4 regions of the Pseudoalteromonas sp. CO325X genome follow, and region 1 is predicted to be linked to each of the others. Evidence: predicted binding sites of a transcription regulator. Region 1 holds the regulator's gene; each other region holds the start of a gene.
The links. The regulator sigma-54, encoded in region 1, starts transcription at its own class of promoters, with help from an activator protein. The targets are predictions, from matches to a motif close to GTTGGCACGNNNNTNGNNT.

Region 1 (4,217 bases):
ATTGCCAAACAGCTGATCACCGCTGAAAAAGATGAAAACTCCAGCACACGAGTGCGCACAACATTAACACCACAAAGTGACGATACGCCGGAGAAAGAGCAATAATGGCGACTCTTAAAGCACAAAAACTAGCGAAAAGCTATAAAGGCCGGGAGGTCGTCAAAAGTGTTGGCTTAGAGGTGCAAGCGGGTAGTATCGTCGGCTTGCTCGGCCCTAATGGAGCCGGTAAGACAACTACTTTTTACATGATAGTCGGCTTGGTACCCAGTGATAAAGGCACCATCAGTATTGATGATGAGGATATCACCTTGATGCCGATGCATTCTCGTGCGCGCTTAGGTATTGGTTATTTACCGCAAGAGTCATCTATTTTTCGAAAGCTGACAGTTTTTCAAAATTTGATGGCCATCCTAGAAACCCGCAAGGGCTTAAGCAAAGCCGAGCGTGAAAGCGAGCTTGAGGGCCTGCTTGATGAGTTCAATATACAGCACATTCGAGACTCACAAGGAATGGCGTTATCTGGTGGCGAACGTCGCCGGGTAGAAATAGCGCGAGCATTGGCGGCAAACCCCAAGTTTATCTTGTTGGATGAACCTTTTGCTGGTGTCGACCCTATTTCAGTGTTAGATATAAAGAAAATCATAGAGCATCTGCGCAATCGTGGCATTGGTGTATTAATCACCGACCACAATGTGCGAGAGACCCTAGACGTATGTGAAACCGCATACATTGTTTCCCATGGCGAGCTCATTGCTTCCGGCACTCCAGAGCAAGTTCTTGCCGATCAAACGGTTCGCGACGTCTATTTGGGTGAGCAGTTTAGATTATAACGATTAAAGGATTGTTAGAGATACATGAGGCAATCATTACAGCTGCGCCTAGGCCAGCAATTAACAATGACCCCACAATTGCAGCAAGCGATTCGCCTGTTGCAGCTCAGTACTTTGGATCTCCAACAAGAAATTCAAGAGGCGTTGGACGCCAACCCATTACTTGAAGTTGAAGAAGACAATTACGCCGACAATAACGACAACCAAGAGCAAAAAGAGTCGACGTCCGACAGCCAAAATAACGACATCGCCGAGACGGCCAGTGCCAGCAAAGATGAAGTTGAAAGTGCTGATGCCATGAACAACGAGTCCATCAGTGAGGACTTGCCCATGGATGTGTCTTGGGATGAGTATATTAGTGCGGCTCCCGTTGCCTCCTCTGGGCCTATGCCAGAAGATGAGTCTATCTATCAAGGCGAAACCACCGAGTCGCTGCACGATTATTTGATGTGGCAGCTGCAATTAACACCTTTTAGTGCCACCGACGAGGCCATCGCCACAGCCATCATTGAAGCCATCAATGACAACGGCATTTTAACGGTCAGTTGTGAAGATCTGCTGGAAAGCTTGAACCATGACGAACAAGACGATGGTATCGAGCTCGATGAAATTGAAGCCGTCCTTAAGCGTATCCAACTCTTTGATCCAGTAGGAATTGGTGCGCGTTCTTTACAAGAGTGCTTGTTGATCCAGCTCAAGCAATTTGACCCACAAACTCCTTGGCTTGAAGAGACCAAAGAGGTAATTTGTAACTATATTGATTTGCTTGGTAGTCGTGACTATCGCACCTTGATGAAAAAGACTAAGCTTAAAGAAGCGCAGTTAAAAGAGGTGATGACACTGATACACAGTTTAAATCCAACTCCTGCAGCCACGATTGTGCGAGAGCAGTCAGAGTATGTGATTCCAGATGTATCGGTGAAGAAAGTTAAAGGCCGCTGGGTGGTTGAATTAAACCCAGATAGTATGCCTAAGATCCGCGTTAACGATCACTATGCATCAATGTCGCGAAGCTGTAAGTCGCAAAGTGATAGTCAATTTATTCGCTCGCATTTACAAGAAGCGAAATGGTTTATAAAGAGCTTGGAGCAACGCAATGATACGCTACTTAAAGTAACTAATTGCATTGTTCAACAACAACAGGCATTCTTTGAACATGGTGAAGAGGCAATGAAGCCAATGGTGCTTAATGACGTTGCCGAAATGGTGGAAATGCATGAGTCAACGATTTCCCGTGTGACCACCCAAAAGTATATGCATACACCACGGGGTATTTTTGAGCTGAAGTACTTTTTCTCCAGCCATGTTACAACCGAAAACGGAGGTGAATGCTCGTCCACAGCGATTCGAGCATTGATCAAAAAGCTAGTAGCTGCGGAGAATCCTGCTAAGCCGTTGAGTGATAGCAAGATTGCCGACGTACTAGCCGAGCAAGGAATTAAAGTGGCTCGGCGCACGATAGCTAAATATCGTGAATCGCTAGCCATTCCACCGTCAAATCAGCGTAAAAGTTTGATATAGACGTTAGACAAGAAGGAAAATGCTTATGCAATTAAATCTTACCGGTCGTCACGTAGAAATCACTGATTCTCTTCGCAACTATGTGAATAGCAAATTTGCAAAATTAGAGCGTCACTTTGACCATATAAATAATGTGCATGTCATTCTTGATATTGAAAAACTAACACAAAAAGCAGAAGCTACTCTTCACGTTAACGGTGGTGAACTGTTCGCAACCGCAGAGCACCAGGATATGTATGCGGCGATCGACGGCTTAATTGATAAGCTCGACCGTCAAGTGATTAAACATAAAGAGAAATTATCTCGTCACTAACATGAACCTAGATTCACTCTTTAGCAAGGACTGCAGCAAAGCTGCGGTCCTTTTTAATAGCAAAAAAAGAATGCTGGAGTACCTCTCTCAGGTGGCACATCAGCACAGCCCTCACCTCAGCGAGCAATCGGTACTTGATGCTTTGCTGACCCGCGAAAAGCTGGGCAGTACCGGTATAGGTAAAGGCGTTGCTATTCCGCACGGCCGTCTCGATGGTATCGACAGTACCATTGCCATTGTTGTAACTAATCGCGAAGCCATTAACTTTGATGCCATTGATAACCTTCCGGTGGATATCTTTGTCGCACTTTTAGTGCCGGCCAATGAGACTGAACAACACCTGAAGACCTTAGCGACAATTGCTGATAAACTAAAAGACAAACAACTGTGTAAACAACTGCGCTCAGCCAGCAGCGATCAAGAGCTTTATCAATTGATCGCCGACTAATGCGCGCCGTATTGATTCATGGTGTCGTTTAAATGTGCGTCTTGGGGTAAAACAAGGAGTTGTCGGATGGAACTTATCATTGTCAGTGGTCGCTCGGGTTCTGGAAAATCAGTCGCGTTACGGGTGCTCGAAGACCTTGGGTACTATTGCGTAGATAACATCCCGGTTATTTTACTCCCCTCTTTGGTGCGCAGTGTTTCGGCAAATTATGACAAAATTGCCGTCAGTATCGACGTGCGCAATTTGCCCAAAGAGCAGCATGAATTTAACGACATTCTCGCTTATCTGCCTGAGTTTGCTAAGCCTTCGCTATTTTACCTTGATAGTGACGAACAAACGTTGATTAAGCGTTTCTCTGAAACTCGTCGGCTACACCCCTTATCAATGCAAAATATGACGTTGGATGTCGCTATTCGTGAAGAGAAGCAGCTTCTTGATGTACTCATCTCCCACGCCGACTTTATTATTGATACAACTGAGCTCAGCGTTCACCAGTTGGCGGAGATGATCCGTGAAAAAGTGCTGGGTAAAAAAGACAAGCAATTACTGATCACTTTTGAGTCTTTTGGGTTTAAACATGGCATTCCAAAGAATGCTGATTATGTGTTTGATGTGCGGTTTCTCCCCAACCCCCACTGGGAACCTGAACTAAAGGCGCTCACAGGGTTAGACCAACCCGTTCAAGACTATTTAGCCAGCCACTCAATTGTGCAAAAGTTCACTTGGCAGATCCAAACTTTTGTACAAACTTGGTTACCGCACTTAGAGCGTAATAACCGTAGTTATTTGACCATTGCTATTGGCTGTACTGGAGGTCAACACCGCTCAGTGTACCTTGCCCAAACCTTGGGAGAGCGCTTTTTAGATACCTATCCGAACGTGAAAATTCGCCATCGAGAGCAGGAAAAATAGTGATGGTTGAAGGTACTTTTATTATTCAAAATAAGTTAGGCCTACATGCTCGTGCAGCCTCACAATTGGCGCAACTGGCGATGAATTTTGATGCCCAAATAACGCTATATCAAGGTGATAAGAGCGCACAGGCCGACAGTGTCTTGGCTTTACTGCTCCTTGAGAGCGGCAAAGGTAAGGAAGTGCGCGTGCA
Region 2 (4,217 bases), on a different contig from region 1:
CTTACGCTCGCTCTCAGTCAATAATTTCTTACGGATACGGATGCTTTCCGGAGTCACTTCTACCAGCTCATCATCATCAATGAACTCAAGCGCTTGCTCAAGGGTCATCTTGATAGGTGGCACAAGTGTTTGCGCTTCATCAGTACCTGAAGCACGCACGTTGGTTAACTGTTTACCTTTTAGGGCATTAACCGTAAGGTCATTGTCACGGCTGTGAATACCAATAACCATACCTTCGTAGACTTCAACACCATGGCCGATAAATAGCTTACCACGCTCTTGCAGGTTAAATAGCGCGTTAGTCAGCGCCTTACCTTGGGCATTCGCTATCAATACACCGTTCATACGTTGGCCGATCTTACCGCCTTTGTGTGGGCCGTAATGATCAAACGTGTGGTACATCAAACCAGAACCTGAGGTTAACGTCATGAAATCAGTCTGGAAGCCAATTAAGCCACGGCTTGGGATCATAAAGTCCATACGAATACGGCCTTTACCATCTGGAGACATATCAGTCATTTCTGCTTTACGTAAACCCAGTTGCTCCATGATAGAGCCTTGGTGCTCGTCTTCACAGTCGATAGTCACTGTTTCGTAAGGTTCTTGGATTTCACCATCAACTTCACGCAAAATAACTTCTGGACGAGACACGGCAAGTTCATAGCCTTCACGACGCATGTTTTCGATAAGTACGCCCAAGTGTAATTCACCACGGCCTGATACACGGAAGCTATCAGGGTTATCGGTCTCTTCTACGCGTAACGCCACATTGTGAACTAGCTCGGCTTGCAAACGTTCAAGGATATTACGTGAGGTGACGTATTTACCTTCTTGGCCAGCAAAAGGTGAGGTGTTTACAGAGAACGTCATGGTAACAGTAGGCTCATCAACACTCAGTGCTGGTAACGCTTCAACCGTGTTGACATCACAGATGGTATCAGAGATTTTCAACTCGCCCAGGCCACTCACCGCGATGATGTCGCCGGCAGTTGCCTCTGTCGCATCATGACGGTCAAGACCTAGGTAAGTAAGCACTTGGCCCACTTTGCCGTTACGTTTACTGCCATCAGCACCGACAATAGTAACCTGCTGATTTACTTTCACAGTACCACGCTTAATACGGCCTACGCCGATAACGCCAACGTACGAGTTGTAGTCAAGCTGTGAAATTTGCATCTGTAGCGGCCCCTCAGGATCCGCATCTGGTGCTTCAACTTCTTTAACAATGGCTTCAAACATTGGTTCCATGTTGTCAGAAGGCTCATCTAAGTCGAGCGTTGCCCAACCATTAATCGCTGATGCATAAATAACTTTAAAGTCTAACTGTTCGTCGGTTGCACCTAAGTTATCGAACAAGTCAAATACTTGGTCCATAACCCAATCAGGGCGTGCACCCGGCTTATCAACCTTGTTAATAACAACGATTGGCTTCAGCCCTTGCGCGAACGCTTTTTGCGTTACAAAGCGCGTCTGCGGCATTGGCCCTTCTTGTGCGTCAACAAGTAATAGTACGGAGTCAGCCATCGAAAGTACGCGCTCTACCTCGCCACCAAAGTCGGCGTGCCCAGGGGTATCGACGATATTGATATGGTAGTCTTTCCAGTTGATTGCCGTGTTTTTAGCTAGGATGGTAATACCACGTTCTTTTTCAAGATCGTTCGAGTCCATCACTCGCTCTTCGTTGCCACCACGGGTTTGTAGTGTGCCCGATTGCTCAAGCAATTTATCAACCAAAGTCGTTTTACCATGGTCAACGTGTGCGATAATCGCGATATTTCTTAACTTTTCGATGCTCATATATTTACTTAGAGGCTAACCCCATATTTCCTAAATGATCCACACCCAGCGGCGCGGGCCACCTGTGTCGAGTTTAAAAGGTCGCGTATTATCCCTTATAACGCCACTAGATGAAAGTTTATCCAGCTAATTAATTTACTTCCGTGCCTAACATAGCCTAGTCGCTTGACATAAAAATGACACCGAGACTGTGTTATCAGTGTTTTTTAGTGCGCTCACTGCCTTATTTGAGTCATCCCTTGATACATGACAATGCAGCCTGAAAAATTTGCACTACAATGTAGCAAGTTCGCACCCTATTGGTGCAAAAAATAAGTTTGAGATTACCAAATAGAAAGTAACCCCCTACTAAACAGATACTTATACTTTTGGCATGGTTTAAGCTTACCCATGCACAAATGCAGTAAATTGCAGCAAATAATAATCCATAGTTGGAGGACACATGTCACAATCGGTATTAGATTTTATTAAAGAGCACGACGTAAAATTCGTTGACCTTCGTTTCACCGACACCAAAGGTAAAGAGCAGCATGTCTCTATTCCTCATCACCAGGCTGATGAAGATTTCTTTGAAGACGGTAAAATGTTTGACGGCTCTTCAATTGCAGGCTGGAAAGGCATTAACGAGTCAGACATGGTGCTGATGCCAGATGCTGAAAGCGCTAAGCTTGATCCGTTCGCCGAAGAAACCACACTTATCGTACGTTGTGACGTTGTTGAACCTTCAACTCTTCAAGGCTATGAGCGCGACCCTCGCTCTGTGGCTAAGCGTGCTGAAGAATATATGCGCTCAACAGGTATTGCCGATACGATTCTGTTTGGCCCTGAACCAGAATTCTTCCTTTTTGACGATGTTAAGTACAAAACAGATATGTCTGGGTCAATGTATAAAATCGACGCTGAAGAAGCATGCTGGAACTCAGATAAAGATTACGAAGGCGGTAACACCGGTCACCGTCCTGGCGTCAAAGGTGGTTACTTCCCTGTTGCTCCAGTGGACTCATCACAAGATTGGCGTAGTGCCACTTGCATGGTGCTTGAAGAACTCGGCCAAGTCGTTGAAGCTCATCACCACGAAGTAGCAACAGCTGGCCAAAACGAAATCGCCACCCGCTTTAACACCATGGTTTTGAAAGCGGACGAAATTCAAGAGATGAAGTATGTTATTCACAACATGGCGCATCTATATGGTAAAACCGCTACTTTCATGCCTAAGCCTGTGGTTGGCGACAACGGTTCAGGCATGCATTGTCACCAATCTCTAGGTAAAGATGGTAAAAACATCTTTGCAGGCGACAAGTATGGTGGCCTATCAGAAGAAGCGCTTTACTACATTGGTGGTATCATCAAGCACGCCAAAGCTATTAACGCCTTTGCCAACGCTTCGACAAACTCATACAAGCGCCTTGTTCCGGGTTTCGAAGCACCTGTTATGCTTGCTTATTCAGCACGTAACCGCTCAGCGTCTATTCGTATCCCTGTGGTTCCATCAGAGAAAGCTCGCCGTATTGAGGTACGCTTCCCTGACCCTACGGCGAACCCATACCTTGCCTTCTCAGCGATGCTAATGGCGGGTCTTGACGGCATTAAGAACAAGATCCACCCTGGCGACGCCATGGATAAAGATCTATATGACTTACCTGCAGAAGAGGCAGCAGAGATTCCAACAGTGGCAGCGTCATTGCAAGAAGCTCTTGATTCACTTGATGCGGATCGTGAATTCTTGACGCAAGGCGGCGTATTCACTGACGACCTTATTGATGCATACATCGGCTTGAAATCAGCTGAAGTAGAAAAGCTCAACATGACTACACACCCTGTAGAATTTGAAATGTACTACAGCGTGTAAACCGCATAACTACCACTTAGTTATATCATGTGTGTTCTCAAAGCCTGCTTAGCAGGCTTTTTTTATGGTAAAAAAGTTGTAAATAGACTAAAGTTAGGGTTTAACCAAGTAATTGGTTAATTTTCGGCTAACTATAAGAATAATAAACGTAAAATAGGAAGTAGCGTGACAACGAAGTGGTCTATCTTATGCGTTTTCATGGTTCTGGGTTTGAGTGCCTTTAACGCCAACGCAACCAATAAAAGCATCTATGTATGGAAGGATGAGAATGGTGTATTAGTTTTTTCTGACTCTCCAAGAAAAGGAGCTGAGAAGGTAAAGTTAAACTCCCCAGCGATGAGTATGCCCTCAACTGACACGCAAATTCTTGAGCAAGATAATAGCGCTGACCAAGGAGTTAATTTCTCCGTCGCTATTACCACTCCAAATCAAGAAGAAACAATTCGTGATAACACAGGCTCTGTACATGTTACAGGCCAAGTATCACCGCGCTTTATGCAAGGCCACCGCGTGCAACTTATGCTCGATGGAAAGCCTTACGATAAACCACAATCATCAACGGTGTTTGTGA
Region 3 (4,217 bases), on a different contig from region 1:
CTGCATTATGTTGAAGATTACCGTACAGACCAACTGATTGATGACATTACGCTACTGACCTCAGGGTATAAAAAAATAGAGGGGGATTTCTGGCAGCATGTCGGAGAGTGTGAAACCGAGCAGCAAGGGCGCGATGCGCTTCATCACGTTGCCAGAGAGTTAGTACCTGATGTCTTTGCCAATGAATATTTGCTTGATGACAGTGGCCATTTCGCGGCTCGTGTAGTTGGCTATGATGAAGCACATATAACCCTAAAAGACCTAGGAGTCGAACGGCTATTGGCGCGCAGCGCCTGGGGCGTTAAACCAAAAAATATTTACCAAGGCATGGCCATGGATGCCTTGCTCGACCCAGATATCGAACTGGTGTTACTCACAGGCCCGGCAGGGTGCGGCAAAACGATTTTAGCCTTAGCGGCCGCCCTTGAAATGATCATCGAAAAAGGTATATACGACAAACTAATTGTGACCCGCAACACCCCTGAAATAGCGGAGTCTATAGGTTTTTTGCCAGGCACAGAGGAAGAAAAAATGGCGCCTTGGCTGGCAGCGATCACTGATTCTTTGGAGGTGTTGCACAAAGGCGATGAGAACCCGATTTCCAGTCGCAACTATATTATGGAAAAAGCCAATATTCAGTTTAAATCGGTGAACTTCATGCGTGGGCGTAGTATCCAAAATGCCGTGGTATTGCTTGATGAGAGCCAGAATTTAACAGCCTCACAGTTGAAAACGATCATCACGCGCTGCGGGGCGGGCACTAAATTGATTTGTTCGGGGAATCTGGCGCAAATAGACAGTAACTATCTGACCCCAGTGACATCGGGTTTGACCTATATCGTTGAGCGCTTTAAGCATTTTGAGGGCAGTGCCACCGTAAATCTAAACGGTGTGGTGCGCAGTCGCCTTGCTTCATTTGCTGAAGAAAACCTCTAAGCATACAAGCTAATTCACTGTGTATGTGGCTAATTTCTGCCATATATTCAGTGAATTGTTAGGTATTTATGTCTAAACTGGGTAAATACGTTAAATTGCGGATTATACGTGATTAAAATCATACTTTATCATTGATTTTGTGAGCGGTTTAGACAGATGGGACAATTAAATGAGGCCAGCGCGCATTCTTGTTGTCGATGATGACGAGTTAAATCGGGTGGTTTTGGAGAAAACGCTGAGCCCCAAGCACAAAGTGTTTGGTGTCGAAAGTGCTGAGGCCATGTTTGAGTGGTTAGCGACTAACAGTGTTGATCTGATCTTGCTGGACATAGTCATGCCCGGTATGGATGGTTACGAAGCGCTGCGTAAGCTTAAGCATGATGAGCGCACCCAGCCTATTCCTGTCATTATCATTTCCGCCAATGATTCTCTCGTTGATGAAGCTAAAGGCCTTGAGCTCGGAGCCATGGACTACATAACCAAACCCTTTGGTAGTGCCATAGTGCGCGCGCGCGTTAAAAACCAGCTGACTATCAAGCAAAAGAACGACCTGTTAGAGATGCTGGCCAGTATCGATGGCTTAACCGAAATCCCCAATCGCCGCTATTTTGATGAACAGCTCTCGCGGGAGTGGCGGCGTAGTGTCCGCGCTGGGCTGCCGTTGTCTGTGGTGCTCATTGATATTGACTTTTTTAAACGTTACAACGATCACTATGGCCACCAACGCGGTGATGAGTGTTTGAAGAAAGTGGCTTCAACCTTGGTGGCCAATTGTCAACGTGGTAGTGACTTCGTCGCTCGCTATGGCGGTGAAGAATTTGCTGCTGTGCTGCCAGGGAGTGAAGAGGGGACAGCCATGGCGTTGGCACAAAAGCTAAAACGCGTTATAGAAGAGCTTAACGTGGCGCATATAGACTCGCCTGTTGCTGACCATGTCACTATCAGTATGGGGGTATCCACCTATCCTGGTTTTGGTGATGCGCAATCGGAATCACAGCTTATAGAGCGCGCTGACAAGGGTCTTTATAAAGCGAAGCAACAAGGGCGCAACACCATTGTATTTTTCGCATAAGAAAAGCCACCCCTATGGGTGGCTGAACGTTTATAGCTTATTGATAAGCGCTTGGTAGGCGCTGTCACCTACACTGACTAAGGCGCCATCAGCAAAAACCAAAGGGGTGCATTCGTCCTTTGAGATTTTGCCATCAGACTTTTTACTTTGCGTGGCGTAAAATAACACTTGATAGTTGTCTTGTTGATGGCGGAAAGATTCACTGAAATCTGGCGTTCCCAAAGAATTTTTCACTTGCGCAAACCCCGTACCTAGCTGCAAGTCAGCAATATATGTGCGGTTGTCTTTTTGTTGCTGCTGCCAATCACTGCCAGCCCAACGAGCATCAGCATCGCCATCATTCACTGAAACAACACAGCCTCCCAGTAAAGGAAGGGCGACTAAAGCGGCAATAAGTGTTTTTTTCATTGTTATATCCGTTATTAAGTATTGTTAACACCTAGGTAAGATAACAAATTTAATGCCAATATTTATTTGTCTTTATTATCATTAGGTTATGAAATCATTAAGGTGTCTATTCGGCCTAGAAACCCATAGTTTAGTGAATCTAACTAACCTGATTGCGGATTTCACCATTGGCAAACCCAATAATATTCTTTGCCAATTGTTCAATGAGGCGGTCGCGGGCTTGGCGAGAGGCCCAAGCAATGTGTGGCGTTAACAATAAGTTATGGCCTTGATATGCAATTAATGGATTATCTGCGGTGGCAGGTTCACGTGTAAGCACATCTAACGCCGCACCGGCTATATCACCTTGCTCTAGGGCCGCAACGAGCGCTTGTTCATCAATAATAGGGCCACGAGCTGTATTGATGAGCACTGCACTTGGTTTCATGAAAGTGAATGCGTCGGCGTTAAATAGTTGCTGAGTCTGTGGCGTTAAAGGGCTATGAATAGAGACCACATCAGCGTTTTGCAGTGCTTGTTCAAAGCTAACCCGTCCTTCTCGTACTGGCTGTCCTTTACGCTCCGCAACAATGACCTTCATAGCGAAGGCTTCTGCAACGCGCGCCACCGCCTGACCTAACTCGCCATAGCCGATGATAGCAAGGGTTTTATCGGCAAGCTCCTCAATGGCATAATCCAAGCGACAAAACATATCACTTTGTTGCCACGCACCGTGATGGCAGTCATTAATGTAGCGATGAATGTTACCTAATAAGGCGTTGAGTAGGGCGAAGGTGTGTTGCACCACTGAGGCGGTAGAGTAGCCAGCAACATTACATACTGTGATGCCTTGCTTGGCAGCGGCTTGTAAGTCGATATTGTTGGTGCCGGTGGCAGCAACGCAAATCAATTTAAGCTTGGGTAGCGATTGCATATGCTCAGCATTTATCACTACTTTGTTGCTAATAATAACCTCGGCATCTTGGCAACGAGTAACAACGGACTGCGGCTCAGTTAGCTCGTAAGAATGGAAGTCTCCGAGTTGCTCCAGTGGGGCTAAGCTATTGTCACCTAAAGTTTTTGCATCAAGTAGTACTATGTTCATAACTCTCTTCTCTCGTTTCGCCAGTTGGACAAAGTAGGCGTTAAAATACGGTGGTTTAGCACTAGTCTTTCATGGTGACTTAGCGGACGCAAAAAAATATTGACCTTGGAGTTAACACTAAGGTCTACAATCAGTGACAGTTAAATAACTGCGAGAAAAACTAATGCGAATTTCAGAGTTAGCAAAAAAGGTGGACATGAGTCCCGATACGCTTCGTTACTACGAACAGCAAGGGCTATTAAAGCCGCCTAATCGCACTGCAGCAGGATACCGGGATTATACGCACGCCCATTTAGCGCAATTAAACTTTATTCGTCGTGCTAAAGACGTCGGCTTTAGTTTGCAAGAAATCTCTGAGTTATTGAAGATTAACTTTGAGAAACAGCAGCATAGCTGCCATGAAGTGAAGCAACTTACGCTGCGAAAAAAGGCACTTGTGGCAGAGCGTATCGCTGAGTTGCAACGCTTTTATGCCTCTCTTTCACAATTGGCTGAGCAGTGTTGTGGCACAGAGTTACCGGCAGAGCATTGTTCAATTTTGACCGCATTGGAGGACGTTGATGGACTTACTAACTAATTTTTGGCAATTGTTTGTGCTATCTGCACCTTGGCTGATGCTGGGGCTGTTTTTAGCTGGGCTCATCAATGTATATCTTCCTGCTAACTTTTTGCAACGCCACCTTGGTAAAGAAGGCTTTTGGACAACTGTGAAAGCGG
Region 4 (4,217 bases), on a different contig from region 1:
CAAACGCCATTCGCGTGCTTTCCATGGACGCGGTTCAACAAGCTAAATCAGGTCATCCGGGTGCCCCGATGGGCATGGCCGATATCGCCGAAGTACTGTGGCGCGATTATCTTAAGCATAACCCGAGCAACCCTAACTGGGCTGACCGTGACCGATTTATTCTCTCAAATGGCCACGGTTCAATGCTGATTTATTCGCTTTTACACTTAAGCGGCTATGATCTTCCTATTGAGGAAATTAAAAACTTCCGTCAGCTTCATTCAAAAACTCCGGGCCACCCTGAATACGGTTATGCTCCGGGTATTGAGACCACTACGGGCCCACTTGGACAGGGGATCACCAATGCGGTAGGCATGGCAATCGCGGAGAAAGCCCTTGCTGCTCAATTTAATCGCGCTGACCATGAAATTGTTGATCACTACACTTACGCTTTTATGGGCGACGGCTGCTTGATGGAAGGAATTTCTCACGAGGCGTGTTCGCTTGCAGGAACTCTAGGCCTTGGTAAGTTGATTGCGTTTTGGGACGACAATGGTATTTCTATTGATGGTGAGGTTGAAGGCTGGTTTAGTGACGACACTCCCGCGCGTTTTGAGTCTTACGGCTGGCACGTGGTGCGTAATGTTGATGGTCACGATAGCGAGGCTATTCGCGCTGCTATTGATGAAGGCCGCGCCCAAGGTGACAAGCCAACGCTTATCTGTTGTAAAACAGTGATTGGTTACGGCTCTCCGAATAAATCAGGAAGCCACGATTGCCACGGTGCGCCGTTGGGTGATGATGAAATTAAAGCTGCGCGCGAGTTCTTGGGTTGGTCTCATGACGCCTTTGCGATTCCTGATGATATCTATCAACAGTGGGATGCTAAAGAGAAGGGCACGCAAGCAGAGCAGAGTTGGCAGGATAAGTTTGCGGCATACAAGGCGGCATACCCTGAGCTTGCTGCGGAGTTTGAACGTCGCCAAAATGGTGAAATGCCTGCTGATTGGGCCGAGAAGTCACAAGCCTATATTGAGCAGTTACAAGCAAACCCTGATAGCCCTGCAACACGTAAGGCATCGCAAAATGCCTTAAATACCTTTGGCCCAATGCTACCTGAGTTTATGGGCGGCTCAGCCGACTTGGCAGGGTCGAACTTAACGATTTGGAGTGGTTCAAAAGGCCTTAGTAAAGACGACGCGTCAGGTAACTATATTTTCTATGGGGTGCGTGAATTTGGCATGTCCGCCATTATGAATGGTATTGCCTTGCACAAAGGTTTCATTCCTTACGGCGCAACCTTTTTAATGTTTATGGAGTATGCGCGTAATGCGGTGCGCATGGCTGCACTCATGAAGACGCCTAGCATTTTCGTTTACACCCACGATTCCATCGGTTTGGGTGAAGATGGACCGACTCACCAGCCGGTTGAACAGATGGCGAGCCTGCGTTACACGCCGAATCTAGTTAATTGGCGCCCATGTGACCAAGTTGAGTCAGCCATTGCGTGGCAGCAAGCGATAGAGCGCAAAGACGGACCAACGTCGCTGGTCTTTACGCGTCAAGGTCTTGCTCAGCAAGCACGCGATGCGCAGCAACTTGCTGATGTGAAAAAAGGTGGGTATGTATTAACCTGTGATGGCGAACCAGAAGTTATCCTGATTGCCACAGGCTCGGAAGTACAACTTGCTATGGACGCAGCTTCTGAGCTTCGCGCTCAAGGTCGTCAGGTACGCGTGGTGTCTATGCCATCAACGGACTTGTTCGATCAACAAGACGCACAGTACAAAGAAAGTGTCCTACCCAGCAGTGTGACTCGCCGTGTCGCCGTAGAGGCAGGCATTGCCGACTTCTGGTACAAGTATGTTGGTTTGAATGGCAAAGTTATCGGCATGACTAGCTTTGGTGAATCAGCGCCAGCGGGCGAATTGTTTAAGCACTTTGGCTTCACCGTAGACAATGTGGTTGCAGCGGCCAACAGTCAGTTTTAAATAATTAGAGACGTAAAAAAACCCGCGAACTTCGCGGGTTTTTTGTTTGAAGATAAGCCTGTATTAGCAGTTTGTTTCTTCTGCACCGGCGTTTTCTTTAACATTCTCACACGCGTCTTCGACCGCGTTTTGAGTGTCTGTGATCGCCTCATCAATCTTTTCACCTGCCTCTTCGGCACCGCCACTGTCTTCACAGCCCATAGCGAATACTGCGGCAAATAATGTAGCGATAAATGCTTTTGTTGCTGAATGATTAAACATAGAACTCTCCTTGAATATTAACTCTTTAAATCTGGATTCAAAAAACGTGTTTTGGTTGCGGTCGCGGGTTTCATCCCGCCTGTGACCGCTTGTGCTGTAAAATTAATAACTACCTTGGCGCTTTACCACGAATGGCGCCAGCAACAAGGGAGATAACCAGCAGTACCAAGAACACAAAGAAAATAATTTTAGCGATGCCAGCGGCTGCGCCAGCAATGCCACCGAAACCTAAAAGTGCTGCGACCAAAGCGATAACTAAAAATGCAATTGACCAACCTAACATAATGTACCCTCCATAGATTTGCGTTTCGGAATATACGTTGCTAAGTCCATGCCAACTTTTAAAGTGTTGATTTTAATGGATTTGTTGTTTTTTGTGGACTAAGGGAAAAGAAAAGCTTTCACTGTTTGTGTAAAAGATACAGATTAATTTTATGTTCATAGAACAAGCACTTGGGCAGGTGCTGAATACGGAGGAGGTGGTTTGTCGGCACCAGAGCCCAGTCATCAGCAGCCATGCCACCTATGATTGTTTTAGAGGGTTCTACTCTTCCTCGGTTACACTTTTTTTATCGGCCTGAGCAAGTCGAATTGTGCGCTGCTGCACTAGCTGAGATAAAGGCACAAGTTGGAAACCTTCGCCCTCGAGCTCTTGCAATGCCTGTTGCAAAAACGCAAACGTTTCGGGGTAGGGGTGAGCAATTGCAACTGCGTAGTCATACTTATCGGCGAGAGTCTTTAGCTGCTCAAAACGATAACGTAGTTGCTGCTCGGTGGTGATATTATCGAGAAAAACATGGCGAGCAATATTGCTGACACCGTATAGCCCTGCAATTGTTTGCGCTTTTGAATTGGGAGTTGTTTTACTGTCGAGAAAAAACAAATCCTGCTCTTTTAGCACTTCCATAGTCCAGCTCATCGGCGCATTTTGCTGTGTTAGCAGCGAGCCCATGTGATTATTGACGCCGCGCGCATTGGGTAGGCTGGCTAATGCCTTGCGTAGCTCGTGTTGGAAAGCTTCTTTTGACATATCCATTGTCAGCCCCCCTGGCCCTAACGCTTTACCGTTTATAGCTTGCATGGGGGCATGCAAAAGCACCTCTTTATCTAAGGCCCCTGCCTGTTGAGCAAAGTGAGTGGCGTAAGGAGTAAAAGGGAGCACCGAGTAAGTTACAGCGCCAGGCAAGTGCAAGGCAGCCATGTCATTACGATGATAGCCTATGTCATCAATGACAATAGCGATTTGCTTCGCATGTACTGGTGATAAGAGCACCAGCACACACAACGTAGTCCATATTAAAAAGCGCACAATGTGTTTTTATCTTTGTTGATGATTAGTGTGCAGGCCCGTGCTTAAAGCCGAGCCTGCGTTTTTATTGTTCTAATAGTTGCTGAGCTTTTAGTAATTGTTTATCAAGCAGTGCGGTTAAGTTTTTATGCGCACTTTGCCCCTCAGCTAAGCTGATTATAACCTCTTTATTTGATTGCGAAAGGGCAGGTTGCAATATCGGCACATCAGGTACGATGCCAGTCCCCTCGATGGACACGCCAGACGGGGTATAGTACTTCGCTGTGGTCAGCTTCAAAGCACTGCGGCCATCGCCTAAGGGGATCAATGACTGCACCGACCCTTTACCATAGGAGCGAGTCCCTACCACGGTTGCCCGGTCATTATCCTTGAGCGCGCCGGCAACAATTTCTGCAGCGGAAGCTGAGCCCTCATTGATCAGCACGACCATGGGGGCGCCTTGAATTATGTCCCCAGCTTTTGCTTCAAAGCGTTGATTAGCCTCCACAAAGCGACCTCGAGTGGAGACAATAACACCTTGAGACAAAAATAAATCGGCAATGGCAATGGCACTGTCGAGGGTACCGCCTGGGTTATCACGCAGGTCAATGAGCAAACCGTTGAGTGTGGCGCCGTTGGCGTTTTGCATCATGGTGATGTGACGCGCGACATCATGAAAACTATGATTATTGAAGCTA

Region 2: the regulator sigma-54 is predicted to act here: its motif matches at 2,165-2,183, upstream of glnA (glutamate--ammonia ligase).
Region 3: the regulator sigma-54 is predicted to act here: its motif matches at 2,458-2,476, upstream of EXT46_RS16280 (DUF3192 domain-containing protein).
Region 4: the regulator sigma-54 is predicted to act here: its motif matches at 2,552-2,570, upstream of EXT46_RS00765 (DUF1328 family protein).

What each region holds. Positions count from the first base shown of each region.
Region 1 is NZ_SGPG01000020.1:119,236-123,452, reverse strand. It holds gene lptA (lipopolysaccharide transport periplasmic protein LptA) at 1-105, shown strand, start outside; gene lptB (LPS export ABC transporter ATP-binding protein) at 105-830, shown strand; gene EXT46_RS10510 (RNA polymerase factor sigma-54) at 855-2,351, shown strand; gene hpf (ribosome hibernation promoting factor) at 2,377-2,664, shown strand; gene ptsN (PTS IIA-like nitrogen regulatory protein PtsN) at 2,666-3,112, shown strand; gene rapZ (RNase adapter RapZ) at 3,179-4,024, shown strand; gene EXT46_RS10490 (HPr family phosphocarrier protein) at 4,024-4,217, shown strand, end outside.
Region 2 is NZ_SGPG01000026.1:16,347-20,563, reverse strand. It holds gene typA (translational GTPase TypA) at 1-1,797, opposite strand, end outside; gene glnA (glutamate--ammonia ligase) at 2,240-3,646, shown strand; gene EXT46_RS14135 (DUF4124 domain-containing protein) at 3,812-4,217, shown strand, end outside.
Region 3 is NZ_SGPG01000032.1:159,748-163,964, reverse strand. It holds gene EXT46_RS16290 (PhoH family protein) at 1-936, shown strand, start outside; gene EXT46_RS16285 (diguanylate cyclase) at 1,106-2,008, shown strand; gene EXT46_RS16280 (DUF3192 domain-containing protein) at 2,039-2,416, opposite strand; gene EXT46_RS16275 (D-2-hydroxyacid dehydrogenase) at 2,556-3,500, opposite strand; gene zntR (Zn(2+)-responsive transcriptional regulator) at 3,664-4,077, shown strand; gene EXT46_RS16265 (SO_0444 family Cu/Zn efflux transporter) at 4,061-4,217, shown strand, end outside.
Region 4 is NZ_SGPG01000001.1:156,082-160,298, forward strand. It holds gene tkt (transketolase) at 1-1,970, shown strand, start outside; gene EXT46_RS00760 (hypothetical protein) at 2,034-2,231, opposite strand; gene EXT46_RS00765 (DUF1328 family protein) at 2,341-2,514, opposite strand; gene EXT46_RS00770 (divergent polysaccharide deacetylase family protein) at 2,776-3,540, opposite strand; gene EXT46_RS00775 (S41 family peptidase) at 3,605-4,217, opposite strand, start outside.